DNA from 4 places in the Hahella aquimaris genome. Region 3 is predicted to be linked to each of the others. Evidence: predicted binding sites of a transcription regulator. Region 3 holds the regulator's gene; each other region holds the start of a gene.
What was found. The regulator LexA, encoded in region 3, represses DNA repair genes until DNA is damaged. The targets are predictions, from matches to a motif close to TACTGTNTANNTANACAGTA.
Positions count from the first base shown of each region.

Region 1: recA (recombinase RecA) is a predicted target of LexA. The motif match lies at 4,048-4,067, and genes of this name have one in related genera.
Region 2: uvrD (DNA helicase II) is a predicted target of LexA. The motif match lies at 3,852-3,871, and genes of this name have one in related genera.
Region 4: umuD (translesion error-prone DNA polymerase V autoproteolytic subunit) is a predicted target of LexA. The motif match lies at 3,879-3,898, and genes of this name have one in related genera.

Region 1 covers NZ_CP132203.1:350,896-358,820, reverse strand. The annotation lists gene O5O45_RS01805 (PilZ domain-containing protein) at 1-172, shown strand, start outside; gene mobA (molybdenum cofactor guanylyltransferase MobA) at 169-768, shown strand; gene moaE (molybdopterin synthase catalytic subunit MoaE) at 811-1,284, opposite strand; gene O5O45_RS01790 (SirB2 family protein) at 1,437-1,820, shown strand; gene O5O45_RS01785 (hypothetical protein) at 1,835-2,014, opposite strand; gene O5O45_RS01780 (fibronectin type III domain-containing protein) at 2,326-2,808, shown strand; gene recA (recombinase RecA) at 2,954-3,991, opposite strand; gene O5O45_RS01770 (CinA family protein) at 4,108-4,599, opposite strand; gene mutS (DNA mismatch repair protein MutS) at 4,742-7,324, shown strand; gene fdxA (ferredoxin FdxA) at 7,456-7,779, shown strand; gene O5O45_RS01755 (DUF4124 domain-containing protein) at 7,844-7,925, opposite strand, start outside.
Region 2 covers NZ_CP132203.1:5,073,364-5,081,288, reverse strand. The annotation lists gene O5O45_RS22410 (MurR/RpiR family transcriptional regulator) at 1-635, opposite strand, end outside; gene O5O45_RS22405 (EAL domain-containing protein) at 782-3,697, opposite strand; gene uvrD (DNA helicase II) at 4,104-6,269, shown strand; gene O5O45_RS22395 (TRAP transporter substrate-binding protein) at 6,487-7,590, shown strand; gene O5O45_RS22390 (acyl-CoA thioesterase) at 7,660-7,925, opposite strand, start outside.
Region 3 covers NZ_CP132203.1:3,643,736-3,651,660, forward strand. The annotation lists gene O5O45_RS16110 (collagenase) at 1-942, opposite strand, end outside; gene O5O45_RS16115 (NAD(P)H-dependent oxidoreductase) at 1,109-1,690, opposite strand; gene lexA (transcriptional repressor LexA) at 1,944-2,546, shown strand; gene O5O45_RS16125 (hypothetical protein) at 2,592-2,837, opposite strand; gene O5O45_RS16130 (DUF6586 family protein) at 2,996-3,454, opposite strand; gene O5O45_RS16135 (DUF1329 domain-containing protein) at 4,010-5,218, shown strand; gene htpG (molecular chaperone HtpG) at 5,360-7,285, opposite strand; gene O5O45_RS16145 (hypothetical protein) at 7,457-7,642, shown strand; gene O5O45_RS16150 (TIGR01621 family pseudouridine synthase) at 7,656-7,925, opposite strand, start outside.
Region 4 covers NZ_CP132203.1:1,450,825-1,458,749, forward strand. The annotation lists gene O5O45_RS06795 (pentapeptide repeat-containing protein) at 1-496, shown strand, start outside; gene O5O45_RS31930 (Rap1a/Tai family immunity protein) at 1,244-1,522, shown strand; gene O5O45_RS06800 (hypothetical protein) at 1,591-2,112, opposite strand; gene umuC (translesion error-prone DNA polymerase V subunit UmuC) at 2,170-3,435, opposite strand; gene umuD (translesion error-prone DNA polymerase V autoproteolytic subunit) at 3,432-3,854, opposite strand; one part of gene O5O45_RS06815 (IS3 family transposase) at 4,200-5,092, opposite strand; one part of gene O5O45_RS06815 (IS3 family transposase) at 5,092-5,362, opposite strand; gene O5O45_RS06820 (hypothetical protein) at 5,450-5,665, shown strand; gene O5O45_RS06825 (deoxyguanosinetriphosphate triphosphohydrolase) at 5,772-7,079, shown strand; gene O5O45_RS06830 (hypothetical protein) at 7,200-7,505, shown strand; gene O5O45_RS06835 (hypothetical protein) at 7,510-7,722, shown strand.

The sequences.
Region 1 (7,925 bases), 3.3 Mb from region 3:
TCAAGCCCAAATTCTTAACTGTGGCGAACATGAGCATGGCTTCAGGTACGGCATCCAATTCGCCTACTGCGCCTCCAGCAGAGATTACTCCAGAGAAGTTGATAATGCTTTGTCCCGTATTGAAGGTTTATTCAGCAAAGCGCAGGAAGTCTGCCGCTCAAGAGCTTCATGACTGAGCCGTCGACGATGTTGGATTGCGACGGGCTGATTCTCGCGGGGGGCAAAGGACAGCGCGCGGGCGGCAATGACAAAGGGCTGCTATCCTGGCGCGGCCGACCTCTCGCCGAACATATTCACTCCACATTCACCAAAACCTGCGAACGAGTTTTAATCAGTTGCAATCGCAATACGGCGCAGTATCAGCGCATGACGCCTTTTGTCTTTTCCGACGCCTGGGGGGAGTTCGCCGGCCCTCTGGCGGGCATCTACTCCGCCCAACCGTATATGAGTAAAAAATGGCTATTGGTCAGCCCCTGCGATACGCCCCTTCTTATGCCTGAATACGCGCTTCGCATGTTTGCCGGCAGACGCGACAACCTGATAAACATCGCCTGGGATGGGGAGCGACTGCAATATCTGCACTGCCTGCTTCCCGCCAGCAGTTTTGAAGATATTCTTCGCTATTTACAAAGCGAAGGACGTAGCGTCAAACGCTGGCTTGATTCACGCCCCTTGCAGCAAATCGACTTCAGCGATTGTCCAGAGATGTTCAGCAACATCAATACGCTGGATGAACTGGCCCATCTGGACAAGCCTACGGAAAAATAACAGAAGCACTCGCGCCACTTTGCTCGCCCCAGCTCATTGCTGCTATTCAGGCTCAGCTCTCCACTCCCCAGCCCTGGCCTGATCGCTTTCTTTGGCTTCTACCCAGTGCTCTCCTCCCGCCGTCAGTTCCTTCTTCCAGAATGGCGCCTGCACCTTTAAATAATCCATGATGAACTCACAGGCGGCGAAAGCGTCACCACGGTGGGCGCTGGCGGTCACTACCAACACGATCTGATCTCCCGCCCAAAGTTCGCCCACTCGATGGATGACTCGCACCCCATTCAAGTCCCAGCGCTGAGAAGCTTCCTCTGCAATTTTAACCAGCGACTTTTCCGTCATCGCCGGATAGTGCTCCAGATAAAGTCCTTTAACATCAGGCTTATCACTGAAATCACGCACTAAGCCGACAAAACTGCAAACCGCGCCGATACGGGTATCGCCCTTCGTCAATCGACGCGATTCCTCTCCAAGGTCAAAATCGTCCGTTGTCACATCGATTCTTATGTTGTTACTCATCGCTCAGAAACCACCTAATGAAGGCTGCGCGTCACGCGCAATAGATAAAGAAATACTGACTAACACTTTAAGTTTTTAAGGAAAGAATTTCTAATAGGCGGCCGTCGTTCAAACAAACCTAAATAATAAAGAAGCTGTGAAAGGAGCCCACTATGAGCTACATGCTGCTCAAACACATTCATATGACCTGCGTTGCGCTGACTTTCGCGTCCTTTACCCTGCGCTTCATTTGGATGATTCTGGAAAGCCCGCTCTTACAGCGTAAGTTAAGTAAGATTCTTCCGCACATTATCGACACGGTACTACTGCTGAGCGCCATAGGACTAGCGCTCAAGCTCCAGCAATACCCCTTCCATAATGGATGGCTCACCGCAAAAGTGGTGGGGTTAATCATTTACATCGCGTTAGGCGTTTTCGCGCTCAAGAGAGGCAAGACAAAAGGGACTCGCATCCTGTTCGGACTTAGCGCTTATACAGCGTTCGCCTATATCGTCATGGTCGCTCTGACTAAAAGCAGCTGGCCATTACCGCTTTAAAACCTTCCGCCAAATTAGTATTGCGTGCCGCTTTTATCCTCAGGTTCTAGGTCACCCGGCTTAGGTGGCGTCACGTAATAGCGCTTCTGATCAAGCTCTTTGACTTCAGGATCGCTCACAGGGTTTCGTTTCCGACTATTAACCACCCAAATCACGACCGCGACCACGATAGCTAGCAATACGACCCACTTCATATTCGTTCTCCCTCTCCACAACTGCTCAAGTTACATTTTCGTTTCTACAATGGCTGTCGCCAATTGCAGACAATCTAACTATTTGAAATTTATAGCAATAACTTCAAATGCCGGCGTTCTGGTAAGAAAAAGGCAACCCTTTTCACAATAGTCCAAATCCAGAAAGAGATAAACAAAAAGTCTAACTCTTTGTTTTTAATATGAATTATCGACACCCCGCTATTATTGGCACGAATCCTGACTAAGAGCGCGGGGCGTTATCTGTTTATAACGCCAACTTATAACTCTAACTCTACTAATAGGGGAATGATTTGAATCAAGTTAACTTTGAGCTCAAAGCCATTTCATACTTAAAAAGTATTTTTCACCGCGCCAAATCAAATTGTAGATCTATCACCGCCATTTTCAGCTTCACTCTAGCAAGCGCTGTTTTAACAGGGTGTGGCGGTGGTGGAGGATCTGGAAGCGACTCTTCCAGTATCGACGGGGACGTTCCCCAAATCGCCGCAGCAAAACAATCAACGAACTACGCCCGTAGCGCGTTTATCATCTGGGAACCGCCATATACCCGGGAAGACGGTAGCGAAATCGAGCTATATGAATTAGAAGGCTACCGCGTGTACCACCAACATGAATCAGACAACGACTGGCAATACGTCGAAGTTGGGGATCAGCAGTATGAGTATGCGTTTTCCAACCTGGAAAGAGGCGTTCACTATTTCGCTGTCACCGTACTGGACATAAACGGCATGGAAAGTGAGCCTTCCAAGATTATGACCAAGAAAGTCCTCTAGCCCGGTCAACACTTCATCCGACAAAGGACAATACTCGATACGGAAAAATAGAGAGAAGGAATATGGACAAGGAAACGCAATAAGGGCGGCTCTAAGGCCGCCCTTATATTTTGAATGGAGCAAACACGTCCAGTATGATTTGGCCTTATTCAGCCTCAACTGGGGCGACAGGCGCTTCTTTCTCTTTTGCTGGCATCTTTGGCATCAATTTATCTCTGATGGCGGTTTCGATCTCTACCGCAATTTCAGGATGCTCTTCCAGATACCGGGATGAATTGGCTTTACCTTGACCAATCTTGTCGCCTTTATAGCTATACCAAGCGCCAGACTTATCAACAAAGCCTTCTTTCACACCCAGATCGATAATCTCTCCCGTGCGGTAAATACCGCGGCCATACATGATCTGAAAATCCGCTTGTCTAAAAGGCGGCGACACTTTGTTTTTCACCACTTTCACGCGAGTCTCGTTACCAACGACTTCCTCTCCTTCTTTCACGGAGCCAACGCGGCGAATATCAAGACGAACGGAAGCGTAGAACTTAAGCGCGTTACCGCCAGTAGTGGTCTCTGGCGACCCGAACATTACACCGATTTTCATACGAATCTGGTTAATGAAGATCATCAAGCAATTCGCCTGCTTAACACTACCGGTCAACTTTCTCAGAGCTTGTGACATCAAACGGGCTTGCAGACCAACGTGGGAATCTCCCATTTCGCCCTCGATTTCCGCCTTCGGCGTTAACGCAGCAACGGAGTCGATAATGATGACATCGACCGCGCCGGAGCGAACCAGCATATCGGCGATTTCCAGAGCCTGTTCGCCCGTGTCGGGCTGGGAAACCAGCAGTTGATCGATATTAACGCCAAGCTTCTCTGCGTAAATAGGGTCCAGCGCATGCTCCGCATCAACGAACGCACAGGTTTTGCCCTGGCGCTGCGCTTCTGCAATCACCTGCAGAGTCAGAGTGGTTTTACCGGAACTCTCCGGTCCATAGATCTCGACAATACGTCCATATGGCAAACCGCCGATGCCAAGAGCGATATCCAGTCCAAGCGAGCCAGTAGAGACGGAAGGAATAATTTCTCTCGGCTGCTCCCCCATCCGCATGACCGCGCCTTTACCAAACTGACGCTCAATTTGTGATAAAGCGGCCGTCAACGCCTTCTTACGATTGTCATCCATTCTTAAACACCCTTTATTTCATTTAACCGGTACGAGTTGTTATTCCAACCCAGAATTACTGTATAAATTGACAGCATTATTCCACAACCCAACGTCCAAAGTCACGCTTAAATTTTCTACAAATTGCTTTCCAACACCGCTATCGCTCCCCGCAATCCCTCCACAACGGACTGCAGACGCACTTGCTCCCTATCCCCGGAAAAATGAAAGCTCTGCGCCAAGAGCGCATTCCGAAATCTCCACGCAACCCAAACCAGTCCGACGGGTTTTTCTGCGGTCCCACCTCCAGGCCCCGCTATTCCGCTCACAGCGATAGCAAGCTGCGCCTGCGTACGTTGCAAAGCGCCAAGCGTCATCTCTTTCACAACCTCTTCGCTGACTGCGCCGCATCGCATCAGAGTCGCTGGCGACACTTGTAAACGCGACTGCTTGGCTTCATTGGAGTATGTGACCACGCCTTCCTCAAACCAATTCGAGCTACCCGCGACAGAGGTAATCGCATAGGCGATTCCACCGCCGGTACAAGACTCAGCTGTCGTCACCTTCAGGCCCCGCTCCCCCAGGATTATGCCTAAACGCGCCGCCAGACTCTTGATCTCATCGTTCATTCCGTCACCATCAACCCCAATTTAATATAGGAAGGTCATGCATTACGCTCCGGGACAGTAGTCGGCCTCCTTTATTAAGGCCATGGCTTTCCCTTACAATCCCGCCTTCATTCATAAAATTACACAATCCTTTTGTTCTGTCATGTCCGCTATTGAATCCGCAATCAAACCCCAACACACGCCAATGATGCAACAGTATCTTGGCATCAAGGCGAAACATCCTCATCAGCTCGTTTTTTATAGAATGGGCGACTTCTATGAGCTGTTCTACGAAGACGCCCGCCGCGCCGCTGAGCTGCTGGATATCACCTTGACGCAAAGAGGCCAATCCGGCGGACAGCCCATTCCGATGGCGGGCGTTCCCTTCCATGCCGCAGAGGGATATATCGGCCGTTTGGTTCGCCTTGGTGAATCCGTCGTCATCTGCGAACAGGTTGGCGACCCCGCCGCCAGCAAAGGGCCGGTGGAACGTAAGGTCGTCAGAGTCGTCACACCAGGCACGCTCAGCGATGAAGCCTTTCTGGAAGAGAAGTCGGACAACTTACTTTTAGCGATAAGCGCTTATAAGGATTTATTCGGTCTGGCCACTCTGGATATCGCCGGAGGACGCTTTTTGATCCAGGAAGTGCGCGGAGCCGAAGCGTTAGCCAGTGAACTGCAACGCTTACGCCCTGCAGAGATTCTAATCAGCGAGCAGTTCCCTTTCCTGACGCTATTGGAAAACTACACTGGCGTTCAAAAACAGCCACCTTGGTATTTTGAGCAGGAAACAGCCCAACGCCTGCTATGTCAGCAGTTTCGCACTAAAGACCTGGCTGGATTCGATTGTGAAGGCATGAGCGTCGCCATTGAAGCCGCCGGCTGCCTGTTTCAGTATGCTCAGGAGACGCAGCGCTCTCAACTCCCCCATATCCGCACTATGATTCGGGAGCGCCGCGAAGACTCCATCATCCTTGACGCCGCCAGTCGCAGAAACCTTGAAATTGACGTTAATTTAGCGGGAGATTCCAGACACACGCTGGCCTGGGTCATGGACAAGTCCGCCACCGCCATGGGTAGCCGTATGTTACGTCGCTGGCTGAATCGTCCGTTGCGCAGCCAGGAAGAGGTGCGCCAGCGTCAAAACGCCATTAAAGAGCTGCTGGAAGACTATCAGTTCGAAGCATTACACGAGACACTCAAACAGATTGGCGATAGCGAACGCATCCTGTCTCGGGTAGCGCTACGCTCGGCGCGCCCTCGCGACCTCGCCCGCTTGCGGGACACTCTGACGCTCCTGCCTGACTTACAGAAGCAGATGGAGGAGCTAAGCGACGCTCACTTGCGCCGCCTGGCCAAACAAATCAGTGAGTTTCCAGACATCGCAGACCTTCTCGCCCGCGCTATAGAAGAAAATCCTCCTGTCGTCATTCGCGATGGCGGCGTGCTTCGCCAGGGTTTCGATGAAGAGCTGGACGAATTGCGGGGCATCAGTGAAAACGCAGGCGACTACCTGCTGGAAATTGAGAAACGCGAGAAAGAACGCACGCAGCTGTCCTCTTTAAAAGTGGGCTATAACCGCGTTCACGGCTATTTCATCGAGCTGAGCCGCACACAATCCGACCAGGCGCCCGCTGACTATATTCGGCGCCAGACACTGAAAAACGCCGAACGCTTTATTACACCCGAGCTAAAAACTTTTGAAGATAAAGCTCTGAGCGCCAAGAGCCGCGCATTGAGCAGGGAGAAGATGCTCTATGACCAGATTCTGGAAACCATCGCAGAACAGCTCGCCCCTCTTCAGGACAGCGCTCGCGCCCTATCAGAATTGGATGTGCTGTCCAACTTTGCTGAAAGAGCGCTGACACTGAATCTGGTCTGCCCGGACCTCACAGATGAGCATATGCTGCATATCGAAGGCGGTCGTCATCCAGTTGTTGAGCAGGTCAGCCAGGACCCTTTCGTCCCCAACGATCTGGATCTGCAGGACAAACATCGCATGCTGATCATTACCGGCCCGAACATGGGCGGTAAGTCTACCTACATGCGCCAGACCGCATGTATTGTCATCCTGGCCTACTGCGGCAGCTTCGTGCCCGCCGCTCAAGTGGCCATCGGCCCGATAGACCGCGTATTCACCCGCATGGGCTCCTCGGACGACATTGCTGGCGGACGCTCCACATTCATGGTGGAAATGACGGAAACCGCCAACATCCTGCATTACGCCACCCGCCAGAGTCTGGTCTTGATGGATGAGGTCGGCCGCGGCACCAGCACCTTTGACGGACTCTCACTGGCCTGGGCCTGCGCCGAGCATTTAGCTCAAGAAATTCAGGCCTTTACCTTGTTCGCCACACACTACTTTGAACTGACCGCGCTACCCAAGACGCACGCAAATGTCGCCAACGTGCACCTGACCGCTACGGAGCACAACGACAGCATTGTCTTCCTGCATACTGTACACGAGGGTCCGGCGAGCAAGAGCTACGGAATACAGGTGGCGCAACTGGCGGGCGTGCCGCCTCAGGTCATCAATCAGGCGCAAAGGCAATTGAAACAGCTGGAAAGCGGCGCGTCCAAGCCTGCGTTGACGGCTCCTACGCCTTCGCTCCAGGACGATTTGTTCGCCCGAATCGAGCCAAGCGAAGTGGAGACCCGCTTGCAAAAGCTGGACGTGGATTCGCTCTCTCCGCGAGACGCATTAAATATGCTGTATGAGCTGAAATCGATGAGTGAGAACACCTGAAAACTCAGGTATCCCGGGCGTTGCAAGGATGCCTGGGTTGCTTGCGCCGAAAGGGTTTTCTACAATACTAAATCGCGCGGCCCAACGGTCACTGAGCAATCGCGCAGAGTTTCATAATAAGGGATCAGACCATGACTTTTGTTGTTACCGAAAATTGCATCAAGTGCAAATACACCGATTGCGTCGAAGTGTGCCCGGTGGACTGCTTTTATGAGGGCCCTAACTTCCTCGTTATCGATCCGGACGAATGCATCGACTGCGCTCTGTGTGAGCCAGAGTGCCCCGCCGAAGCCATTTTTTCCGAGGATGAGTTGCCGGAAGATCAAAAGGAATTTATCGCACTGAATGAAGAGCTTTGCCGCGTCTGGCCGAATATCACGGAGAAAAAAGACGCGCCGGCTGATGCGGATGATTGGAAAGGCGTCAAAGGCAAACTTAAAGACTTGGCGCGCTGATCTGGGTCAGCGCCGGGCTTCAGAACTAAAAAGAGGGCTTCAAGCCCTCTTTTTTTAACGAATGCTAAGGGGCGCACTTTTCTTGATATAACGCTTGCAACTTATTACGCCTCTGGGCAATTTCTTCGTCAGAAACATACTCAGGC
Region 2 (7,925 bases), 1.4 Mb from region 3:
ATAGCGACAACTCTGGCGCCGGAGGCCCGCGCCCGCATGCAGGATTGAATCAGGTTATTGGTGCGGCCGCTGTGAGATATGGCGACTATAATATCGTTCGCTTCCACCAGACCCGCGATCAGCATTTGCGTATCTGGATCCGGGCAGGCCTGGGTATCTAGTTTTAAGCGAAAGAACTTCTGTTGCGCATCCGCCGCCACGGCCGCGGATGCGCCATAGCCAAAAAAATATAAGCGGGAGGATTCGGAAATCCAGGCGCATACCTGCTCAATTCGCTCCCAGGCGAGTTGGTTGAAGACCTGCTGCAATGACGACTGCACGTCGCTGAATATCTTGGCGCCTACCTGCTGCAGGCTATCTCCGGAGTTTATTGGGAATGGCGTTTGCTTTTGGATGCTTGCAAGCTGTTGGGCCAGGCTCACTTTAAAGCTTTGAAAGCTGTCAAAACTGATGGTGCGACAGAAGCGCACAATGGTCGGTTCGCTGACGCCAGCCTCAGTCGCCAGATCAACGATACGCATGTGAATAACATCGTTGGGGTTACGCAGCACACACTCCGCCACTTTCTGTTCGCTTTTGCGTAGCCTGTCCCGGTTTTGTCGAAGCCAATTCAATATATCGTGGGGGCGTCCCATCCAACTACCTTGGTGTGTTTATGAGCCCGATAGCGGAATCAGTAGGCAGGGTAAGCCCGTGATTTCGCCTTTGGGGCGAGATTGAAAAACGTGTTTTAAGAATAGACAAAAGCGAAGCAGGATTACACTGACTAAAGTCGCTGACGTTATTGAATAACCGGTGATGGGTTTTGCAGGGCTGCAGAACCGATGCGTTGCTTTCGCAACAGGTTCGCCATCTGTTCTGCCCCCAGCGGCTCGGCGATGAGGTATCCCTGCACGGTGTGGCAGCCGCTTTCCCGCAGGAATTCCAAATGTCCTTCGTGTTCTACTCCTTCGGCGATGACTTCCAGGTTAAGGCTCTTACCCAGCATTATGACGGCGCGGGTGATAGCGGCATCATCGGCGTTGTGATGTGCGTCTTTGATGAACATCCGGTCTATTTTCAGGGCGTTTAGCGGAAAGCGTTTGAGGTAGGAGAGAGAGGAGTATCCTGTGCCGAAGTCGTCCACGGTTATGCGTACGCCCATCTCTCTCAGACGGGAGAGCATAAACTGGGTGCGGCTCATGTTTTCCATTAGCGTGCTTTCCGTCAGCTCCAGGTCCAGCAGGTGAGGGGGAAGCTCTGTGTCCTGCAGGACTTTACGCACCATCTGCGGCAAATTGCTTTGACGTAACTGATGAGCGGAAAGGTTGACGGATACCTGGATATTATCCAGCCCTTCCCGGCTCCAGGCGGCGGCTTGAGCGCAGGCTGCGCCGAGCATCTGTTCTCCCAGCTCGGTGATTAAGCCGCTTTCCTCCGCCATGGGCACAAAGTCACTGGGGCCGATCAGACCCCTCTGCGGGTGCCGCCAGCGCGCCAGCGCCTCAACTCCGGTAATGCGGCCGCTATCCAGCGATAGCTTGGGCTGGAAGAAGACTTCCATCTGCTGATTCTGTATCGCCCGGCGCAACTCGGTTTCCACCTCCAGACGCATACGCGACATGCTGCGCAACATGCGACTGTAAAACTCATAGGTGTTGCCGCCGAGGTATTTCGCCTGTCGCACCGCCATATTGGCTTGCTGCATCAGGGTTTGGATTTCCCAGCCGTTGTCAGGGGCCTGAGTGACGCCTATTGAAGTTGAAACATAAAACTCGTGGCCATCGATATTGAATGGCGCTTTCAGTTCATCCAGTAGTTGCTCGCAGAAGCGGCTCACTTGGGAGCGGCTTTTCGCGGGGGTGAGAATTGCAAATTCATCGCTACCAAGGCGCGCCAAGGTATGTGCGTGGGATGCGGTTTGTGAGATGCGCGTAGCAACCTGCTTTAACAGCTCATCCCCTCGGTCCTGCCCCAGGCTTTCGTTTACCTGTCGAAAACGGTCGACATTCAGGAGCAGCATATTAATGCTGAGTCCTTGCTCCCTTACTTTGCGGAGAATTTTATCCAGACGCTCGCGGAACAGCATGCGATTCGCCAGCCCGGTCAGTTCGTCGTAGTTGAGCAGATAGTGAAGCTTTTCGTCCGCCTGCTTGCGCTCAGTCAGGTCAGAAAAGAGGCCGGCGTAGTGCGTAGTGGCGCCTTCTGTATTAATAACCGAAGTAATTTGCAGCCACTGACAATAGAAATCGCCGGACTTGCGCTTTTCATATAACTCGCCTTGCCAACGGCCCCGCAATGACAGCTCGTCGCGAATACGACTGAAAACCTGTCGCTTGTTGGGAGCCTTGCTGAAATCCTCAAGACTGCTACCGATCACTTCTTCAGTTTCGTAACCCGTAATCTGGCTGAACGCGTTGTTGACGGTGAGAAAACGGAACTCGGTATCCAGCGCGAAGACGCCCTGAGGCGTATGATCAAAGACAGACTTGGCCAGAAGCAGCTGTTCATCGCGACTTTTCTCTTTGCTGATGTCGCGGCGCGACCCGATCATGCGAGTAATGCGGCCAAGCTTGTCGAAGCTTACCGGTTTGCCGCAATCCTCAACCCATATCCAGGCGTCTTTGGCGGTGGTGACGCGGTACTGCACCCGATAAGTGTTACTCAAGCCTTTCAGGCACAGCATCATTTCCTTTCTGATGCGTGGACGGTCGTCAGGATGTATCAGTCCATGCATACGCTCGACGAAGGCGGTCGCCGACATTTCGCGAGGACCAAAGGCGTCGTGAAAGAAAGACTGATAAAGGGAGTTTCTTGGTATATCCCAATCCCACAAGGCCAACCCGGTGGCTTCAATGGCTTGCGATAAACGGGTCTGGCTTTTCATCAGCGCATCGCTGATATTTTTCCGCAGCTTGATTTGTTGACTCAGAATACGGTTGGCTTCGGACAATTCGTGGGTGCGCTCGCAGATTGCGTCTTCAAGCTCCTTTTGCGTTTCCCGCAGTTCATGTTCGATTGCTTCGCGGCGGGTTATTTCATAGGCGAGCTGTTGATTAAGCTGCTCTGAGGCGGAGCGGGCGTTATCCAGATAGTCGATCAAACCTTGCATCTGCAGATTCTGGTTAAGGTAGCGACTGGACGCGAGGTACCATAGCGCGGCGAGCGGATACAGGAAGACGCTGAGAATGGCGGCGTTGGTCAGTAACTCTGGAGGGAGGGGCGATCTGCCCTGTAACAGCACCGCAAGCCACAGAAGAGGCATCGCGCTAAGAATAATAAATGGGGTGCGCCAGACGCCAAGAAAAAAGGACAGAAGGCCTGCGCCTAAGAATTGTGCGATAGTGAGGCTGTCCAGCCATGATGCAGGGAGATCCAGGATGACGTAAGCGGTTATCGGCCCCAACACAGTGGCGATTGCGCTGCTGAGCAATACATAAAGCCTGCTAAGGTTGGCGACGTTGCGGGGTAGGTTGACGCTCTCATCCTGCAATTGCGCCTGAGCCTGTGAGCCGAAGGCGGCGAGCAGAAGTGAACAGATAGCACCCAGCGCAGCGAGACCGATCAGTGGCGCTATAGCGTGGTGAGGAAAGGCGGTGGCGACGAACCCCATTGTGATTAAAAAAAGCAATGCGGCGGCGTGACGACTGCGTCGCCCCAGCTTTATGAGTTGCTCCCGACGCACCATAAGAGGTTTGGGGCGCGCCATGGTCGACATCAGCTTTAAACTGCTTGCTTGAATATCGTTTGTCCCGGGGTGCATGTTAGTATAATTGTCCGATTTCACTGGAATCCCGCCGCACAAACAAACCCGTCATATCTGCTTTTTGACGGTCGGCGAACCTGAAAAGCAGCGATGCAATGTTGTAATAGGCTGTAAAATTATCCAGTATTAATCGCCGCAAATGTGCAAGGCGGCGACTCCGGTTGGCGGTTCAGTGTGCTTATTGTATGTAACATTTTGTTATTTTTTGTTCGTTGTCCCATTTAACCCGATAGTGAACTTGCGCACAAGCACTTCGAATAAAATCGGAGATTGGTCTGCGGTTAAATTCCCTGACATGTCATTCGCGGAAAGCCGTTAACAACAAAGCCCTTCAAACAAAGAGAGGTAAGTCTCAGCAATGGACGTAACGGCGGTATTGGACCCGCTTAACGATGCTCAACGTGAGGCGGTTACCGCCAGCGCCGGCAACCTGCTGGTTCTGGCTGGCGCCGGCAGCGGCAAAACCCGCGTTCTTGTGCACCGCATGGCATGGTTGATTCAAGTTGAGCGCATTGGCGCTCACGCAATAATGGCGGTGACGTTCACCAATAAGGCGGCGCGGGAAATGCGCGAGCGGGTGGAGTCGCTGTTGCATATTCCTACGCGCGGCATGTGGCTTGGCACTTTTCACAGCCTGGCGCATCGACTGTTGCGCGCGCACTGGCGGGAAGCCGGCCTGCCGGAAAACTTCCAGGTCATCGACTCCGATGATCAGCAGCGCATGCTGAAGCGGGTGATTCGGGAGCTGGGACTGGATGAGTCCAAGTGGCCTGCGCGCCAGGCGCAGTATTTTATCAACAGCCAGAAAGACGAAGGGCTGCGACCGGAACATATTGAGCCTGGTAGCGACGCCTGGCGGCAGACCATGAACAAGATATACCAGCGTTACGACGAATACTGTCGGCAGAGTGGGCTGGTGGACTTTGGCGAGTTACTGCTGCGCTCTCATGAACTCTGGCTGCAGAAGCCGGATTTGCTGCAACATTATCAGCAACGCTTTCAACATATTCTGGTGGATGAGTTTCAGGACACCAACACTATTCAGTATGCCTGGCTGCGCGTGTTGGCGGGGGATCGCGTCCCCATGACCGTGGTCGGAGACGACGACCAGTCCATCTACGGCTGGCGCGGGGCCAAGATTGAGAACATACAGCGTTTTCAGAATGACTTCAGCGAAGCTGCGTTGGTGCGTCTGGAGCAGAACTACCGTTCCACGCAGACTATTCTGCGGGCCGCTAACCACGTCATTGCCCATAATCCGAGCCGCCTTGGCAAACAGCTCTGGACGGATCAAGGAGACGGTGAGGCGATTGATGTTTACGCCGCTTTTAACGAGCAGGATGAAGCCAATTATATCGTCGAGTCGGTGCAGTCCTGGGTGAATCAGGGGCGCTCCCGTTCGGAAGTGGCGCTGTTGTATCGCTCCAACGTGCAATCGCGGGTATTGGAAGAAGCGCTGATTCGCCGCGGCGTGCCTTATCGGATATATGGCGGTTTGCGCTTCTATGATCGTTTGGAAGTTAAAAACGCTGTGGCGTATTTGCGTCTGGCTCACTTCGCTCATGATGACGCCGCCTTTGAGCGGGTGGTCAATATCCCCCCTCGCGGCGTTGGCGCCAAGTCGTTGGAGACATTGCGCGACGCCGCTCGCGAGCGCAGAGAATCGTTATGGCGGACTACGGTGGCGGCGGTTGGCGCAGGCTTGCTTAAAGGCAAGGCGGGGGCTGGTCTGAAGCAATTTATTGAAATAGTCGAAACCCTGCGTGAGTATGCGAAAGAGAACAGCTTGCAGGATCTGACCAAGCATATGTTGGATGTCAGCGGCCTATTGGAGCATCACGCCAATGAAAAGGGAGATAAGGCGGAAGCGCGTAAGGAAAACCTGCTAGAGTTGGTGAATGCGGTTGCTGAGTATGAAACGCTCGACAATGAATCGCCGTTGGCGGAGTTTCTGACCCAGGCGGCGCTGGATGCGGGCGAGCGTCAGGCGGATGCGGATCAGGATGCTGTGCAACTTATGACGCTGCATTCCGCCAAAGGTTTGGAATTTCCCCTGGTCTTTCTGACAGGTATGGAGGAAGAGTTGTTCCCTCACTCGATGGCGCTGGAAGAGGCGGGTCGCTTGGAGGAAGAGCGCCGTCTGTGCTATGTCGGCATCACTCGCGCGATGGAAAAATTGGTGCTTACTTTTGCGGAAAGTCGCCGCTTATACGGTCAGGATAAATACCACTCCATTTCTCGCTTTGTCCGCGAAATTCCCAATGAGCTATTGCGTGAAGTGCGTTTGCGCTCTGTCGTAAGCAAGCCTATGTTTTGGGATCGTGGGCCGGCGCATGGGGCTATTGGCGAATCCGCGCAGCAGTCGGGTATTTCACTTGGACAGCGGGTGCGACATGAGAAGTTTGGCGAAGGCGTCGTGCTGAACTATGAAGGCAGTGGGCCGCATTCTCGTATTCAGGTGAACTTTGATGATCAGGGCAGTAAATGGTTGGTGCTTTCATACGCCAGACTGGAAGTGATTTGAACTGTATGGCTGTTAAGTGACCCGTTAGATTTTGTGCGCGCTCCGCCAGTGTCCTTTTGCCGGACAATAGAGTTATACTGCGGAGCGCAGCCTTCTCGCCGGCTCATCTAAGCAGGCTTTACCCGCCCATTTGGATGGCTTGGCGACTGGCGCTGGATGCTTGGCTGCGCAAGGCGCCGAGATCACATAAGAATAAAGACAAAGGAGACGCAATCGAATGAAAAGACGCTATCTGTTTTCCCTGATGGGCGCAGGCATGTTGGGAATGCTGTTGGGCGGATGCTCCGCCGAGAAAGAAGCGGCGGCCCCGGTTGCCCAGCAGGCGCCCAAGCAAACCATCCAGTGGAAGCTGGTGACTTCCTGGCCTAAAAACTTCCCAGGACTGGGCGAGGCTCCAGAGCGCTTCGCCAAAGAAGTCGAACGTATGAGCGACGGTCGTCTGAAGATCAAAGTCTTCGGCGCCGGAGAACTGGTTCCCGCGCTGGAAGTGTTTGACGCCGTCTCCCAGGGCACTGCGGAAGCAGGCCACGCAGCAGCTTACTACTGGAAAGGCAAAATTCCCGCCGCACAGTTTTTCTCCACCGTTCCCTTCGGCTTGAACGCTCAGGAAATCAACTCCTGGATCAGCTACGGCGGGGGTCTGGAATTATGGCGTGAACTGTATGAACCTTTCGGCGTCATTCCTATGCTTGGCGGCAACACCGGCGTGCAGATGGGAGGCTGGTTCAACAAAGAGATCAACTCTCTGGATGACCTGAAAGGCCTCAAGATGCGTATCCCTGGGTTGGGCGGAGAAGTATTGCAACGGGCGGGAGGCACGCCTGTGCAGCTGCCTGGCGGAGAAATATTCACGGCCCTGCAGACCGGCGCTATTGACGCCACCGAATGGGTAGGTCCATACAATGATTTGGCGTTTGGCCTGCATAAAGCCGCCAAGCATTACTATTACCCTGGCTGGCATGAACCTGGTACTTCCCTGGAATTCACGTTCAATAAGAAAGCGTTTGAAGCTCTACCGAAAGATCTGCAGGCCATCGTCGAGGTCGCTGCGCGTATGACCAACCAGGACATGCTGGATGAATATACGGCGCGTAATAATGCTGCTTTGAACGAACTCGTCAACAACCACGGCGTGGATGTCAGACGTTTCCCTGATGACGTGCTGAAGGAGTTGCAGGACATCTCCCGTCAGACGATTCAGGAGATTGCGGAGAAAGACCCCGCGGTGAAGAAAGTGTATGAGTCTTACGAGAAGTTCCGCAGCAATGTGTGGAAATATCATGAGATCTCAGAAAAAGCTTATATCAACGCCAGATCCTAAGGCGCTCGATAGACACAAAAACCGCAGCACAGGCTGCGGTTTTTTTTATGCTTCGCGTCTTGCGCCCGCTCACTCTCCGGCAGGCACTGCGCGAATGCGTCCTGAGTCGTCAATCGCGACCAGCACAAATACGCCTTCAGTCACCTTGCGGGGAGTATTCTGATGGTTGTCTCGGGTCCAAACCTCCACTTCGATGTGCATGGAGCTGGTGCCGATGTTAACCATGCGCGCATAACAACTGACTTCCGCACCGATTCTGACCGGAGATAGGAAGTCCAATTGCTTTACGGATACCGTCGCAGTGCGGCCTTTGGCGATGCGACCGGCCATGCTGG
Region 3 (7,925 bases):
TATGAAGTGACCTGTATCATCCTTTATCGTTTTATATTGCAAAAAGCGTCCGAGTTCTTTGACGGCATTCATCAATAGATACTCACGGCCGCCTACCAGCCACGAATCTTTATCAACAATGAAGCGATAGAGTGCATTAGGAAACTGCGAATCATGAGAGGCAATGTCGACAAAGGCGTCATTGTCATGGCCTTTATAGTAGATATTGAAAAGCTCGTTTAACGCCGAATCATAACGCCCACTGGCGCCGGTCAATGAGCCCAGTTTCTCTAGCCAGGAGACCGAGTCATTGACGACCGCTCCCTGATTATCGGAACTGTTTACCAGTTTAAAAGACAACTCCGCCAATCGGGCGCTACCTGTTCCGGCAGAGCCTTGCAAAGCATTATTGGCAACTTGGACGACAGCTATCGCAACCTGCTTCTGCAACGCCTTTCCATATAATTTCTTCTTACGCGGGCGGTTTCTCTCCAGCACATATCCCGCATGCAAGTATTGAGTGAGGTTCGTCAGTTCATAGAAGTTATCGTCTTGAAAATAAGATGATTCTGAAGTGGCTGTTTGCGCTACGGCGGACATGTTGGCTTCTGAAAATATATTGAGAAGAGCTTGTTCTTCCATGAAGACCATTTCCCTCACACAACGATGATCCATTCCCCATATAGCCAGAACAAATTCGTCACCCGAAAGCCCCGTCATTCCGTCCAAATAGCAATCAGGCTCACTCTCTTCCTCGTAATAAGATTCATCCTCTTTAGTTCGACAGTATGCCGGCAGCGGCGGGGGTAACTCTGATAGCTTTTCCGGTTGCTCCGAATTGTGTCGAAAATATTTAAAAAGCTCCCCACCGCCCTTCGACCATGTCATTGCGCTGACAGTGAGAATGAAAAAGACAACGCCAACCACAAAGGGGGCCCTAAACCATCTATTCGCTGGCGTCATTACAATTCCTGAAGAGATTTACAACTTGTATAAAGAATTCGTCGCAGATTATGAAAGTACCGCACGGGCAATGAAGATATACCGGTAGAACTTATCGGTCTGTCTAAGAAAAGCATCAAATTGTATCAAAAACGCCAAGCCGATAATGCATTGGTTCAACCAAAGGCTATATCGCCTTACCGCCATACACACGCATTCTATCCAGCCACTGTTTTCGGGATTTAGGGTTTGAATCTTCCACCGCGCCAATCAGAGAGGTTCGGATCGGCGAAACGCCACAAATCCCCAAGATATTGCGTTTTAAGCTTTTTAAGCTGTGCGCGCGATAAAACCAGCGATATACAAACGCAGGCATCCCCATCGTCACGACAACATGCGCCCTGCGTCCTTTCAATAAGCGCCTGGGCCATTTATCGCCGCCGCTTATAGCAAAACCCGGACGCAGCGTCTGCTCCAGAAAAGCTTTTAATATCGCCGGGATATCTCCCATCCACAACGGATAAACGATAAACAGACATTCAGCCCACTGGATTTCTTTTTGTGCGGCGATAATCACCTCCGGCGGAAATTGCTCTTCAAACTCCTGTTTAGAACGCAACCAGGGAAAACTCAGTGTCGCCACCGCCAACCTACGCACCTCATGTCCTGCCGTCTCCGCGCTTTCTGCATATGCGTCAGCCAAAGCGTGACAAAATCGACCTCCCTGAGGGTCTGGGTGCCCCTGAATAATCAAAATGCGCGAGCCCATCTGCTGCTCCCTGAGAAACTAAACATTCTCTTATATTCTCTCGATAAACCATGATAGGCATTTGTTGCTGGTCAATATTCAACTGTTTCGCTTGAACTAGTGGAGCCCTATGTGAGTTTTCATCTTAAACCTCAGTCACTTAGACATTTTTTCTTTACTTGCCCACACCATTACTGTATACATAAACAGACATGGATAAACATATAGTGTACACTGATTTTATCAGACCTTTTTGGGGTCGCCGGAGGGTGGAGTGATTAAGCTAACCAAGCGTCAGGAGCAGGTTTTACAACTGATTCGCGAGCATATTGAGGAAACGGGTTATCCACCTACTCGGGCGGAAATTTCCAATCGCCTGGGATTTCGCTCCGCTAACGCTGCGGAGGAGCACCTGAAAGCTCTGGCGAAGAAAGGCGCTATAGAGATGGTTCCCGGAGCCTCTCGCGGCATCAGGTTGCCAGCGACGGAAACGCAAAATCAGGGGATTCCAATTGTCGGCCAGGTTGCAGCGGGTTATCCCATTCTGGCCCAGGAAAATATTGAAGAATATTGCGACTTGCCTCCGTCCTTCTTTACTCCTTCCGCCGATTATTTCCTTCGCGTCAAAGGCATGAGCATGAAGGACGTGGGAATACTCGACGGCGACTTACTGGCGGTGCACCGCACGACTGATATCCATAACGGACAAATTGTCGTTGCGCGTATTGGCGATGAAGTGACCGTAAAGCGTTTTCAGCGCCAAAAAAACAAAGTGCTTTTACTGCCGGAAAACGAAGAGTTTGAACCAATCGAAGTGAATCTGTCGCAACAACCGTTGGACATCGAAGGACTGGGCGTCGGCGTTATCCGCCGCTAACAGGGAACGAAGCGCCGACTGCCCTTGCGCGGGCAGCCGGGGGCTTTAGTGTACGGTTTTCGGTTTCTCTTCCGCCTCAGACTGGCGAATTGCCTCTTCCCGCATATCTCCTACCAGTTTAATCGCCGCATTTATCATTGCATGCGCAACGGCTGCGTCATTTTCCGCCAGATATGCCTTGGCTTCCTGACCGAAGCTGATTTTCACCAAATGTTCGCTTCCGCCCCCCATGGGTTGCAAAGCGAAATCACCATTCGGCAATTGAACAATTTCAAAGAAGCTTGATGCCATTTCCAAATCTCCTACTCGTAAGTTCTCACTGAAATGTTTTCCATCGTCCCAACACCCGGGAGCGAACACATCAGAAAACTAGCCACAGGCGCCTCATACATTTTCCTAAGCTGTTATCAGTCGAGGCCTGAGAGGGTTTCTTTCATTCAAGCTTACCTCTACCACTCAAAACTGTGCTCTCTCATCTCGTTGATGAACGCCTGCATGGACTCCAGTATCGCCGTTAACTCCATTGCATATGGAGCGGACGTGGCGGCGATAATATTTTCATTCTGCGGCGTTTCATTTTTTCGGGGGCGAGATATTTCCCCAAATTGTTTCAGCAGTTGAGCCAGCCAGGAATCAGGTTGAGCCGCCGCCAGTTTCATGCTGATTACCTCTGGCGATTCGACTTCCAGCTGGCCTTCCAAGTCAGCGAGCGTCTCAACCTTAACTTTGATGCGACGCTGCTCCGCAAGCTCATTCAAGAAGCCGACATATGCCTGCTGCAGAAAACGCAAAGCCGCCCGTCCGGCGCATTGCTTTTCCGCCACCGTTGAGGATGAATCCCTCCACTGCAACTGCAGCTTGGCGAAAAACAGGTTTTCATTAACAAAAGTCAGCCACTTTCCAGACATACCTTAACTCATCAACAATTGCTCTTTATTAGTGTATAGGTTTTTAACCATAAGTTCTTTAATAAAAAATTCCCCTCCGGACTATTTCCTGAGGCGCAATTCCGATTCGTTTAGACGCCTAAATTTCTTACTATTACCCCCCTCATCCGACTCAGGTTTCCACAAAAAATGGCGGTCAACTATCAGCAACCTCTTTCTCATAGCTTAGCATCCGATCCCCAGGCTCGCCCCTTACACAAGTTAACGTTCAGCAGCAACCCGCCATAAACGCTAACAAAGGCGCTAGTGAGAAAACTAGAATAATATTTTAGACTGCTATAATTTTGTCCAGGGAGAGAAAGTAAGGGAACTGTCTGTTACTTTTAGAAAGAGAGTGAGAAAGACATGGCTTATAGCCGTAACGCAAGAAAAAATATAAATAACGCACTGGTATTACTCGTATTTTCACTAATCGCGCAAAACGCCCCAGCTAAGGCGCCGCCGGATCAGGTTGCACGTTTGGACCAGGATCTCACGCCGCTTGGCGCCGAAAGGGCCGGAAGCGAAGGAGGTGAAGTGCCCTCTTGGGATGGAGGCATTAAGCAACCGCCTGCGAACTACAATCCTGACAAATGGCATGCCGACCCTTTCGATGCGGACGTTCCACGCTTCATCATTAACACCGGTAATGCACAGGATTATTCAGACAAGCTGACCGAAGGCCACAAGGCTCTCCTGCAGAAGTATCCCAGTGATTACATTCTGAAGGTGTATCCCAGCCGTCGCAGCGCGTCTTACCCTGACCACGTCTACGCCGCCCTTAAGCAGAACGCCGCCAAGGCGGAACTGATGCCTCGCGGCACGGGCGTTAAAGGCTCATTGATCACCAGTCCTTTCCCGATCCCTAATCAGGGGGTAGAGATCATCTGGAACCATATCCTGCGCTACCGAGGGGAAGAGGCTGCATTTCGCTCTTCGTTCGCCGCCACCCTTCCAGACGGCTCTTACACGCCGGTGACAACCGATTATGAGTATTTCTTTGTGTATGCTCAGCAGCACAATCGGCCGGAAGACATTGACAACAAAATCTTCTATCTCAAGACGGAGGTAGTCGCTCCCGCCAAGCTCGCTGGCACCATGAACCTGGTGCATGAGACGCTGGATCAGATTCGCTCTCCCAGACAGTCCTGGCGCTATCAGGCCGGTGAACGTCGCCTGCGGCGCTCTCCCAACCTGGCCTACGACGCCGAGGCTCCAAATAGCGAAGGCCTGCGCACCACCGATCAGATTGATATGTACAACGGAGCGCCGGACCAATATGAATGGACGCTGATCGCCAAGAAGATCATGTATGTGCCTTACAACGCTTACCAACTGCACTCCAGCAACCTGCGCATGAACGACATCGTGCGTCCCGGCCATATCAACCAGGAGCATGCCCGCTATGAAGCCCACCGGGTGTGGGTGGTGGAAGGCGTCCTGCGTGAGGGGTTGGGTCATATCTATCACAAGCGCCGCATGTACTTTGACGAGGACTCCTGGCAACTGCTGGTTGCGGAGGACTATGACGATAAAGGCGAGCTGTGGCGTGTATCGGAAGCCCATTTGGTGAACTACTACGAGGTGAAAGCCCCCTGGACCACGTTGGAGGTTATTTACGACCTGAAGTCAGGGCGTTATTTCGTCGACGGTCTGGATAACGAAGAAAGGCCTCGTGACTTTGCGCCCGGACTGAGAGACAGCGACTTCTCAACTTCAGCCGTCCGTCGCGCCGCCAGACGCTAGCTTTCTTAAATCAAAACCTACCCAACTTTCTGCCCAGTCCTGAAATAGGTTGACACCTATTCAGGACGGGTCACTCCCACAAAAAAGGCCGCTGATTATAGCGGCCTTTCTATTACTGCGACTTACTTAGCTATACGCGGCTTAGCCCGCATTAGAAAGCTCAAGCAGCAGTTTATTCAGACGGCTTACATAGCCAGCGGGATCTTTCAGGTTCTCGCCGCCGGCCAATCGCGCCTGATCAAACAGCACCCAGGTCAGATCTTCGAAACGCGCGCCCTGCTCTTCACCCAGTTTTTTCACCAAAGGATGCTCAGGGTTGATTTCAAAGGTCGGTTTACTCTCGGGCAACGCCTGACCCGCCGCTTCCATGATGCGACGCATTTGCACGCCCATATCGTACGCTCCTACCACCAGACAGGCGGGAGAGTCGGTCAGACGATGAGTCACACGCACTTCTTCCACATGGTCTTTCAGCACTTCCTTCAAGCGGTTAAGCAAAGGTTCCGCCTCTTTGGAAACCTCTTCCTGCTTCTGCTTCTCTTCTTTGTCTTCCACTTCGCCCAGGTCCAATTCACCTTTGGCGATATCCTGGAAGTGCTTGCCGTCAAACTCGTTCAGATGACTCATCAGCCACTCGTCAATGCGGTCATGCATCACCAGCACTTCAATGCCCTTCTTGCGGAAGATCTCAAGATGGGGGCTCTTCACTCCAGCGCTGTAGGACTCGGCAGTGATGTAATAAATCTTATCCTGCCCTTGCTTCATACGGCTGACATAGTCTTCCAAAGACTGGGTCTGTTTGTCGTCATCCTGGTGTGTGCTGGAGAAGCGCATCAACTTGGCGATTTTCTCGCGGTTAGCGAAGTCTTCAGCAGGGCCTTCTTTCAACACGCGGCCAAACTCGTCCCAGAAGGACTGATATTTTTCCGCATCGTCAGCAGCCAGTTTGGACAACAGGTCCAACACGCGCTTGGTCAGCGCCGAGCGCATGCTTTCCACCGCCTTGTCATTCTGCAGAATTTCCCGCGATACGTTCAGGGACAAGTCGTTGGAGTCCACGACGCCTTTTACGAAGCGCAGGTACAACGGCAGGAACTGCTCGGCGTCATCCATGATGAAAACGCGCTGGATGTATAGTTTCAGACCACGCGGCGCTTCGCGATTCCACAAGTCATAGGGCGCTTTTGCGGGAACATACAACAGACTGGTGTAGTCCAGCTTGCCTTCCACACGGTTATGCGCCCACAGCAATGGATCACTGAAGTCGTGAGCAATGTGCTTATAGAACTCTTTGTAGTCTTCGTCTTTGATCTCGTTACGGGGTAAGGTCCAGAGAGCGGTGGCTTCGTTAACCGATTCGAATTCAGGCGCGGATTCCGTCTTCTCTTTGCCTTCCTCTTCGTCCCCGACGTCCATATTTTCTTTTATCATTTCAACCGGGAAGGAAATATGGTCAGAGTATTTCTTCACTAGGCTGCGCAGGCGCCAACCGTTAGCGAACTCTTTCTCTTCTTCCTTCAAGTGCAACACGATGCGCGTACCGCGTTCTTCTTTGGTCACAGTTTCAATAGAGAAATCGCCTTCTCCTCTGGACTCCCAGCGCACCGCTTCTTCAGGTTTCATGCCTGCGCGTCGGGTATAGACCTCAACCTTGTCGGCGACGATGAAGGCGCTATAGAAGCCGACGCCAAACTGCCCGATCAGACGTGAATCCTGCTTTTGGTCGCCGGTCAGACTGGAAAGAAATTCCGCCGTACCGGATTTGGCGATGGTGCCCAAGTTCGTCACCACTTCATCACGGCTCATGCCGATACCGTTGTCCGATAAAGTGATGGTCTGTGCTTTCTCATCAAACTCCAGGCGAATTTTGAGGTCGTTGTCGCCCTCGTAGAGGTCTTCTTTGCTCAACGCCTGAAAGCGTAACTTATCCAAGGCGTCCGACGCGTTGGATACCAATTCGCGAAGGAATATTTCCTTGTTGCTATAGAGCGAATGAATCATCAGGTGAAGCAATTGCTTCACTTCAGCCTGAAAGCCTAAGGTTTGTTTTTCTGTTGCAGTCGTCATCGGTCGACAAACTCCTGGCGTAAGTCCGTATCGGAAACAAGTGAAATAATATTGATTGCAGGCCGGCGATTTATCCGGCGCTTGTGGCCAGAAAGTGGGGGCGAATATGGATATTTCAACCGTTTCGGAGCTATGCTCACATTTTCATGACTAACAAATGCGAGAAGCCCCGTGGGAGATGTCATTCCATTCAAGAGGCCGTCCCTGAAGAAAAAAGCCAAAGGCAAAACCTTGTGCCGCAACGGCTTTCACAAATGGGAGGTCAGTAAGGAAAAGCAATTCGACGTAAAATCAGGCAAGCTGGTGACGGTGTACCGTTGCGCCCGCTGCGGCGAGCAGAAAGTGCTGGCGCTGTAACGGCGCCGGACGCTCAGCGCCCTGGCCAGGGCAGATCCCAGGGAGACGCCCACCCCTCCGCCAATAAGTCGCGCATCGCCTCGGACACAAACAACTCTCCAATCTGCGGCGGACGGATGATCGCATGGCGCTCCCCTTTATAGCTGAAACGCAATCCATAGGCGTGCAAATAAGTGCGATCAAAATCTCTGGCCGCCTTTCCCGCATACAGTTCATCCCCGGCGATGGGTGCGGAGATACTTTTCAAGGCAACGCGAATCTGATGTGTTTTCCCTGTTAAAGG
Region 4 (7,925 bases), 2.2 Mb from region 3:
GGAGAAAGGTGAGTCTTATAAGATTTCAGTTGTGAGCTTGCGAAAGGCCTTTCTAAATGACTTTGTATGGCCTGATGTAAGCAAAGTTATTTTAGTGGCTGACAATGCGGATATATCATACAGTAAAATCATTGATAGAAAATTTGTGGGGGCTAGCTTTGTAGGCGCAAAATTCTATAAGTCAGACCTAACGGATTCATATTTTCTTGACACTAATTTGTCATGGGCAAATTTTAGAGAAGCAATTGTTGCTAATGTTCTGATAAAGAACTCATCTCTTGATCATGCTGACTTCACAAATGCTGATCTAACCGGAGCTAAATTGTGGAATGTTACGCTAGTGAATGCAGTGTTTAGTGAGGCAGATTTAACTGGAGTTATAATAAAAGATGTCGACCTTTCTGGTGTTGATTTACGCGGTGCGAAGATTGATTGTAGTGTAATTAAAAGAGCTATCAATTGGAAGGATGCTATATTGGATGAGGGTTGTAATTAATTCTTTCTTAAAAGTCGCATGAAATTTGGGTTGATAACTGAGTTGGTTGCTCCTGTTTGAAATTCAAATGAATGATTTTTGTTGTCAATTTTTAATGAGGATTTATTGATTTTTACATTGGGTCGTGGGGCGATATGAGAGTTTCATCAATACATATAATTGTAATACTTTCTTTTCTCGTTCAAGGGTGTGGCGATGAATGTAGCAGCTATTCAGACTTCTCCTGTGGTGAAATAGAAAACGCTACATATAACACTTATTTCTATTATCCAAACAATAATGAATATTACCTTACCTTGGTGTGGCACATGGTCTTAGCCAGTGCGGTTCTATGGCTCATAGTTTTGCTTCATCTGAAAATCTTACTGGTAATCAAGAGTGGAGCTACATTTGTTGCATGAAAGCAAAAGGCTCAGAGTGCTACGAAAAACACAGGTAAAATCATGGGTGAGCAAGTAATACTAATAATATTGGGGATTATTGCTTTAGTTCTAGTTACTCAAAGATGGTTTTGGGTTCTAGTATTTGGGCTTGGAACTTTGGCTAGTGGCTTCACTGTTATCGCTAGCATTATCCACTTTCAAATATTCGGGGCTGTAGGTTTTACAATTCTTACTTTTATATTGTGGGCTATTACAATCAGTATTCTAGAGGGCTACTAACTCAGTGAAAAATTTACCTAATAAACAGCTACTCTGGAAGGGCGGCTGGCTTTGGGGCTCACTGTTCTTTTTGCTTGAGTCTCCTGTGTCGCATGCGGAGAGAATTGCAACCCCGATATCTGCCTTACATCTGTATGCAGCCTGTCAGGATGCTGAAAAGAGCGAATATGCTCGCGGCTTTTGCGATGGGGCCATTGATGCACTTTATAGTTCAATGGATGAATGGTGCGTTCCACCAAGTGTGACACATGGCGAAGTTAAGGCGCAGGTAAAGAAAGAACTTCTTGGAAGGGTTCCGCAAACGTCATACGATGCATTGGAGTTTGTAAAGAAGGCCGTTCACCGGAAGTGGCCGTGCCCATAAACCTATTTCAGATTTTATCAAGAAAATACGCGTTCGCAGTGAAGCTGCCTTGGTGATTTTGCTTTTAACTAGAACGTGCAGCAAATTATCATATCTACAGTATAATTGTTCTGACTATAATTTACCGCTCCAGCGACATACTCATTTTTTTTACAGTAAAAATGTCCTCCGTTACTTGGGCCATCCACAACTCTACAATTTGAGTTGTTGCGATCAGTTACCCTACTTTTAAACGCTAGCAGTAAGTCTATATTTTTATCAACGAATACAAGCTTGTTTTTTATTTCGGTTATATCGTTTCTTAATTCACTGTTTAAATTATTCTCTACTATGACTTCAATTGATGGCTTAAGTAAGTCTGCAACTATTCTTGGGTCTGGGGGAGGGCCATCTTCACCTTTAAAATCTTTGTTTCCCTTCATTTTATTTATTAATACTTTTCTATAGTCTTCCTCGTCCACAATTTTCCGAGCTATGGTGTTTAGTTGGCTTTCTGAAACTCTTGACTCAAATATTCCAGATGCATACCCTGCAAATAGTGTTACTACCGCTGATATTATGGCTACAAGTATATCTCGGTTATATGGCATGGTGTGTCCTCCTTTGATCTTGGTTGTGACTCCAATAAAAGTCAAAAGAAAGCTTTCTTATCCAACTGTGAGTATATCTCCCCACCTAGTAGTATAAGCAGGAGAAAGCCTCCCTCGCTTCATTCCCCAGGGCTGTTGAATACCTTGTCCAGCAAACCAAACAACGCCACCTGTTCCCCGGTTCAGCTTATCTAGTGTCTCCATAAGCTCCACACTACCGCGCCTCCCTTCGTCCTCTTCAAATAGATGACGCTGGCAAACCCCAGGAGGGGAGAAGTCACAAAGCATTACTCCGGCCTTCAAATAGCGGTAGCCATCCCGCCAGATCCTCTCCAGTAACACCCTGGCAAGTTCTATAAAATCGCGGGTATCGTCAGAAGGAAAAGGCAGCTTTCCGGTTGCTGCATTGGAGTAGTATGGTTCACCTTTGGAGAATTTGCCGGTCTGGATAAACACGGTAATGACGGAGGCGCGCTGTTTCTCCCGGCGGAGCTTTTCGGCGGCGCGACTTGCGTATTCGCATACGGCCTCACGCATGTTCTGAAAGCAGGTAATGCGCTCGCCAAATGAACGACTACAGATGATCTGTTTCTTGGGTGGCGGGGCGTCTTCTAACTCAATACAGGAAACGCCGTTAAGCTCGTTAACCGTGCGCTCTACCACAACCGATAAGCGCTTGCGGAGTAGGGCGGGGTTCGCTTCGGCAAGCTCTAAGGCGGTGGTAATGCCCAGAGCGCCCAGGCGAGCGGCAAGCTTTGAACCAATGCCCCAGACCTCCGAAACCGGCGTAAGGGTCAATAAACGGCGCTGACGGTAGCGGTCGGAGAGATCGACCACGCCGCCGGTAGCTGGGTAACGCTTGGCTGCATGGTTGGCGAGCTTGGCTAATGTCTTGCTCGGAGCGATGCCCACACAGACGGTAATGCCGATCCATTGCCCGATGGTCTGGCGGACCTGCTGGCCGAACTCGACCAAATCCAAACAGGCTGAGACGCCGGACAAGTCGAGAAACGCCTCATCTATAGAGTAGACCTCACACACCGGAGCCAGCTCGCCTAGGGTGCGCATAACGCGGCTGGAGATGTCCGCGTAAAGGGCGTAATTCGATGAGAAGGTAACCACGCCGTGTTGTCTAACTAGGTCGCGGAACTTGAAGATAGGCGCGCCCATGGGAAAGCCAAGCGCTTTGGCCTCCCGTGAGCGGGCGACAATACAGCCGTCGTTGTTGCTGAGTACCAGGACGGGCGTGTCCTTCAAATCGGGTCGGAAGAGCTTCTCACAGCTCGCATAGAAGTTGTTGCAATCAACCAGGGCGTAAGTCATCTGCTGAGTATCCGGACAACGCCTGACACCACGCCGAAGACTTCAATCTCAGGCGCGTCTATGGGCTTGTAGCGCTTGTTTCGGGGGAGCAAGCAAGGGGTAGGGTGGAGCTGTAATTCTTTGACTGTGAACTCGCCGTGTAAGGCTGCAATAACTATGTCGCCGTGCTTGGCGGTAAGGGAGCGGTCCACTATCAGGATATCACCGGAATAGATACCGGCTTCTATCATCGAGCCGCCCTGAACGCGGACGTAATACGTGGCGGCGGGGTGCCTGATACATAGCTCGTTGAGGTCCAGGGCTTTTTCTATGTAATCCTGGGCGGGGCTCGGAAACCCGGCTGAAACGTGCTCCAAAAACAACGGGAGTAAACGCCTGCGCATCCTTGCACCGCTGCGACCAAGTAGCGATACGCGCATTGTGACCTCTAAAATGACAAAATATACTGTATAAAAATACAGTATCCCTCTGACGTGTCAAGAAACTCTCACGGCTTGCAGAATCAAGTGGCATGGTTTAACGATGGTTCAATAATCTAGTGGCTATACTTAAGGTGGTAATGAGATCGCATACGAATTTGCATATGAACACTCAATGTTACTCGTGACTCAGGTTGTTTGGATTTTTTGGGCTTTTTTAAATGGAATCAATAGATTGGAGGAAGTGACTTCGGAGTTGTGAGCTTAATAAACGCGCATGCGGGATATACAAATGTTAAGTTTCTCAATAAAGAATGATCCTGCCCACAAAGATTAGACACGTCATTAAGCGACTTTCGATGCTTCATAACTCTCTGGGCTGAGATAGCCATTTGCGCTATGAAGGCGGATTCGATTGTAATCCACTTCGATATACTCAAACACGGCTTCACGCATTTCTTGTCGGGTTGCGTACCGCTCTCCGTGAATCGCTTCCACTTTCAGGGAGTGAAAGAAGCTTTCCACACAGGCATTGTCATAGCAATTGCCTTTGCCGCTCATGCTGCAACGAAGCCCATGCGCCTGAATCAACGTCTGATAGGCTTCTGAGCAATATTGGGAACCTCGATCTGAATGGACGATCACCCCTTTGGGCTGACGTCGACGCCACAACGCCATGCGCAAGGCGTCGCAGACCAGCTCCGATTTCATTCGCTTGCTCATCGCCCAGCCTATGACTTTACGGCTGAACAGGTCCAGCACGACGGCTAGATACAGCCAACCTTCTTCCGTCCACAAATAGGTGATGTCACCCGCCCATTTTTGATTTATCTCCGTTGCATTAAAGTCCTGCTGAAGAAGGTTTTCCGCCACAGGCAGGCTATGCCTGGAGTGAGTGGTGGCCTTAAACTTTCTGGCGGCTTTCGCTCTCAAGCCCAAGCGTTGCATGCTTCTGGCCACCGTTTTACGGTTAGCCTGGACTCCCTGTTGCGCCAAGTCTTTGGTCAGCCGGGGCGCCCCATTACGCTTTTTAGCTTTATCAAAAGCGGCCCCAACTTGGATGTCCAGGGATTGCTGACGCTGTCGTCGCAGAGAAGGGGCTTTCTGTCGATGGAGCCAAACGTAGTAGCCGCTTCTTGAGACCTGAAGCGCTCTCGCCATGCAAGTGACGCGGAAAAGGCTCGTGTGAGAGTGCATAAAGGCGTACCTCACTTCACACTTTTGGCGAAGTACGCCGCCGCTTTTTTTAACACGGCAAGCTCTTCCGCCTGTTCAGCCAACTGACGCTTCAGGCGGGCGTTTTCCTGGGCCAGTTGCTGTTCCGTTTCGCCACGATCCTGCGCCAGTCGGGCTTTACTGCGCCAATTGTAAAGTTGTGACTCGTGCAGACCCAATTGCCTTGCGGCGTCGCTCACGCCGATACGTTGAGCTAGCGCCAGGGCTTCCGCCTTGTACTCGTCGGAATAACGTTGGCGAGATTTGGAATTTGATGTTTTCTGTTTGGTCATAGTTCACCTCTGTAGCGTAGTTTACTCGCTTAACGGGGTGTCTATCATTGGTGGGTAGGATCAGAAGCACTCAATTTAGGAGCGAACATGTCAGAAGTGAATGTATATGAGCAGGCTCTAGTAGCCGTATTAAACGAAGCCAAGTCGATGGGTGTTGAAATAGATAAGTTGTTTGAGAATGTAAGTGCTGGAATTATGGGGAATAAACCATACGTGTTGGTTGATTCTACGCATAAAGCAGACGTTATAGATGTTCTTAGAAAAGCAGTCAATAAGCTTGAGTCACGCCACGCAGAAACTTAAAAGTTGATACTATTTTCGCTGCGTAGTGTGGAGCTATTTTCCACAGGGTTGCACTTTAGCCCTAAAGAAAGGCGTTACATATACTAATGGATAAGGTGGATATTATATGGACTGGGAAAAGCTACTCTCTACTAGAAGACAACAAAGCTCACATAAGGGAGATGAGGTGCGGAGTGAATATAATAAAGACTACGATAAGATAGTTTTTTCGTCTGCATTTAGGCGTTTAGGAAGGAAGACACAGGTCCACCCTTTAGCGCATCACGATCACGTTCACACTCGTTTAACTCATTCTTTAGAAGTCGGAAGTGTTGGAAGAAGCTTGGGGCTTAGAGTAGGGAATTTTTTATCAAAAAAAGATGTTCTTCCTCAAGGTGTATGCTCACCAGAAATTGGTGCAATTGTTCATGCAGCTTGTTTGGCGCATGACATAGGTAATCCTCCATTTGGGCACGCAGGCGAATTTGCTATTCGTCATTGGTTTAAGGAAAATAGCCACAAACTTTGTTTAAGAAGCCGAAGCGAACGAAATGATTTTGAAATATTTGAAGGCAATGCTCAGGGATTTAGGATCGTATCAAAAATAGAAAATAATTATAACGATGGAGGTCTGCGATTAACATATGCGACATTGGGGACTTTGGTGAAATATCCATGGTTTTCTAATCACTGTATCGCTGAATCCAAGGGGAAATTTAACTTTTTTCAGTCAGAGAAGGAGTTTGTAGAAGAAGTAATGGAGGAATTGGGTTTAAGTAGTGGTAACAGCGTCCAGTTTGCTAGGCACCCTTTATCATTCTTAATGGAAGCCGCTGATGATATTTGTTACATAATACTGGATATAGAAGATGCACTTGAACTAAACATTCTGAGAATTAGAGATACTTATGATATATTTGAGAAGCTTTCTGGGGATAATGTTTCAGATGGTAGCTCTTATGATCTGCATCATACAAATCGACGGCTGGTAGCTCCCCTAAGAGCCCGTGCCATTGAAAACCTGATAATAAAATGTGCAAGTATATTTGAAGAGAATTATGATAAAATAATGTCAGGTGATTTTAATGGAGATCTTATTGGTCATATTAAAGGGGCCGAAAGCGAAGGTTTGGAAGAGGCTAAAAATGTCACTGAAAAAGATATTTTTATAACCAGAATAAAGGTAGAGCTTGAGATCGGTTCTTACTCTATTCTTGAAACAATTTTATCGGCATATATAGACGCCGTTAACGAGTTTAAGGTAGGTAAGTTATCGTTTAAATCAAAACGCGTATTAGCCCTTATGGGTGCAAATAAGTTAGATGATAATGCTTCTTATCATCAATGTTATCTTCGAGTAACGGATCTGGTTTCAGGAATGACTGATAATCATGCGGCTTATGTGGCGGCACAATTATCAGGTCATGTTGGCTGATGTAATAAATTAAATCCTAATGATGCCTGGCGGCGAACGTATTTTAGTGTTTAGTACGGTTTTTCGTGAATGAGATAGTTCGAGCCTTTAGGGTTTGTACACTGGAATCATTAAATCGATATGAAAACAAAAATAGCCCCAATTTTTCTAATTGTCATGCTCGCTGTGCTTCTTTATGGATGTGGCGATAAATGTAGCAGCTATTCAGATTTCTCCTGTAGTGAAATAGAAAACGCTACATATAACGCTTTCTTCTATTTTCCAAACAATAATGAATATTATCTTGGTGTGGCACACGGCCTTAGTCAGTGTGGTTCTATGGCGCATAGTTTTGCTTCATCTAAAAACCTTACTGGTAATCGAGAGTGGGGCTATATTTGTTGTATGAAAGTAAAAGGATCAGAATGCTACGAAAAGCACAGGTAAATTCATGGATGTAATACTACTAATATTGGGTGTGGCTGCTCTATTTCTAATTACTCAAAGATGGTTTTGGGTTTTAGTATTTGGGCTTGGAACTTTGGCAAGTGCCTTCACTGTTATCGCAAGTGTTATCCACTTCCAAATATTAGGGGCTGTAGGTTTTACAGTTCTGACCTTCATATTATGGGCTATTACAGTCATGATTCTTGGAAGCGACTAACTCAGTAGCGCTCCGCAGATGTCATACGATGCATTGGAGTTTGTAAAGAAAGCGGTTCATCGGAAGTGGCCGTGCCCATAAGTCGATCTCAGGTTTATCAAGAAAGCACGTGTTCGCAGTGAAGCCGCCTTGATGACCCTTTCTTATCCTTAGAGACATTTATAAATACTGGCGAACCAATATGATATCCCCCCACCTAGTAG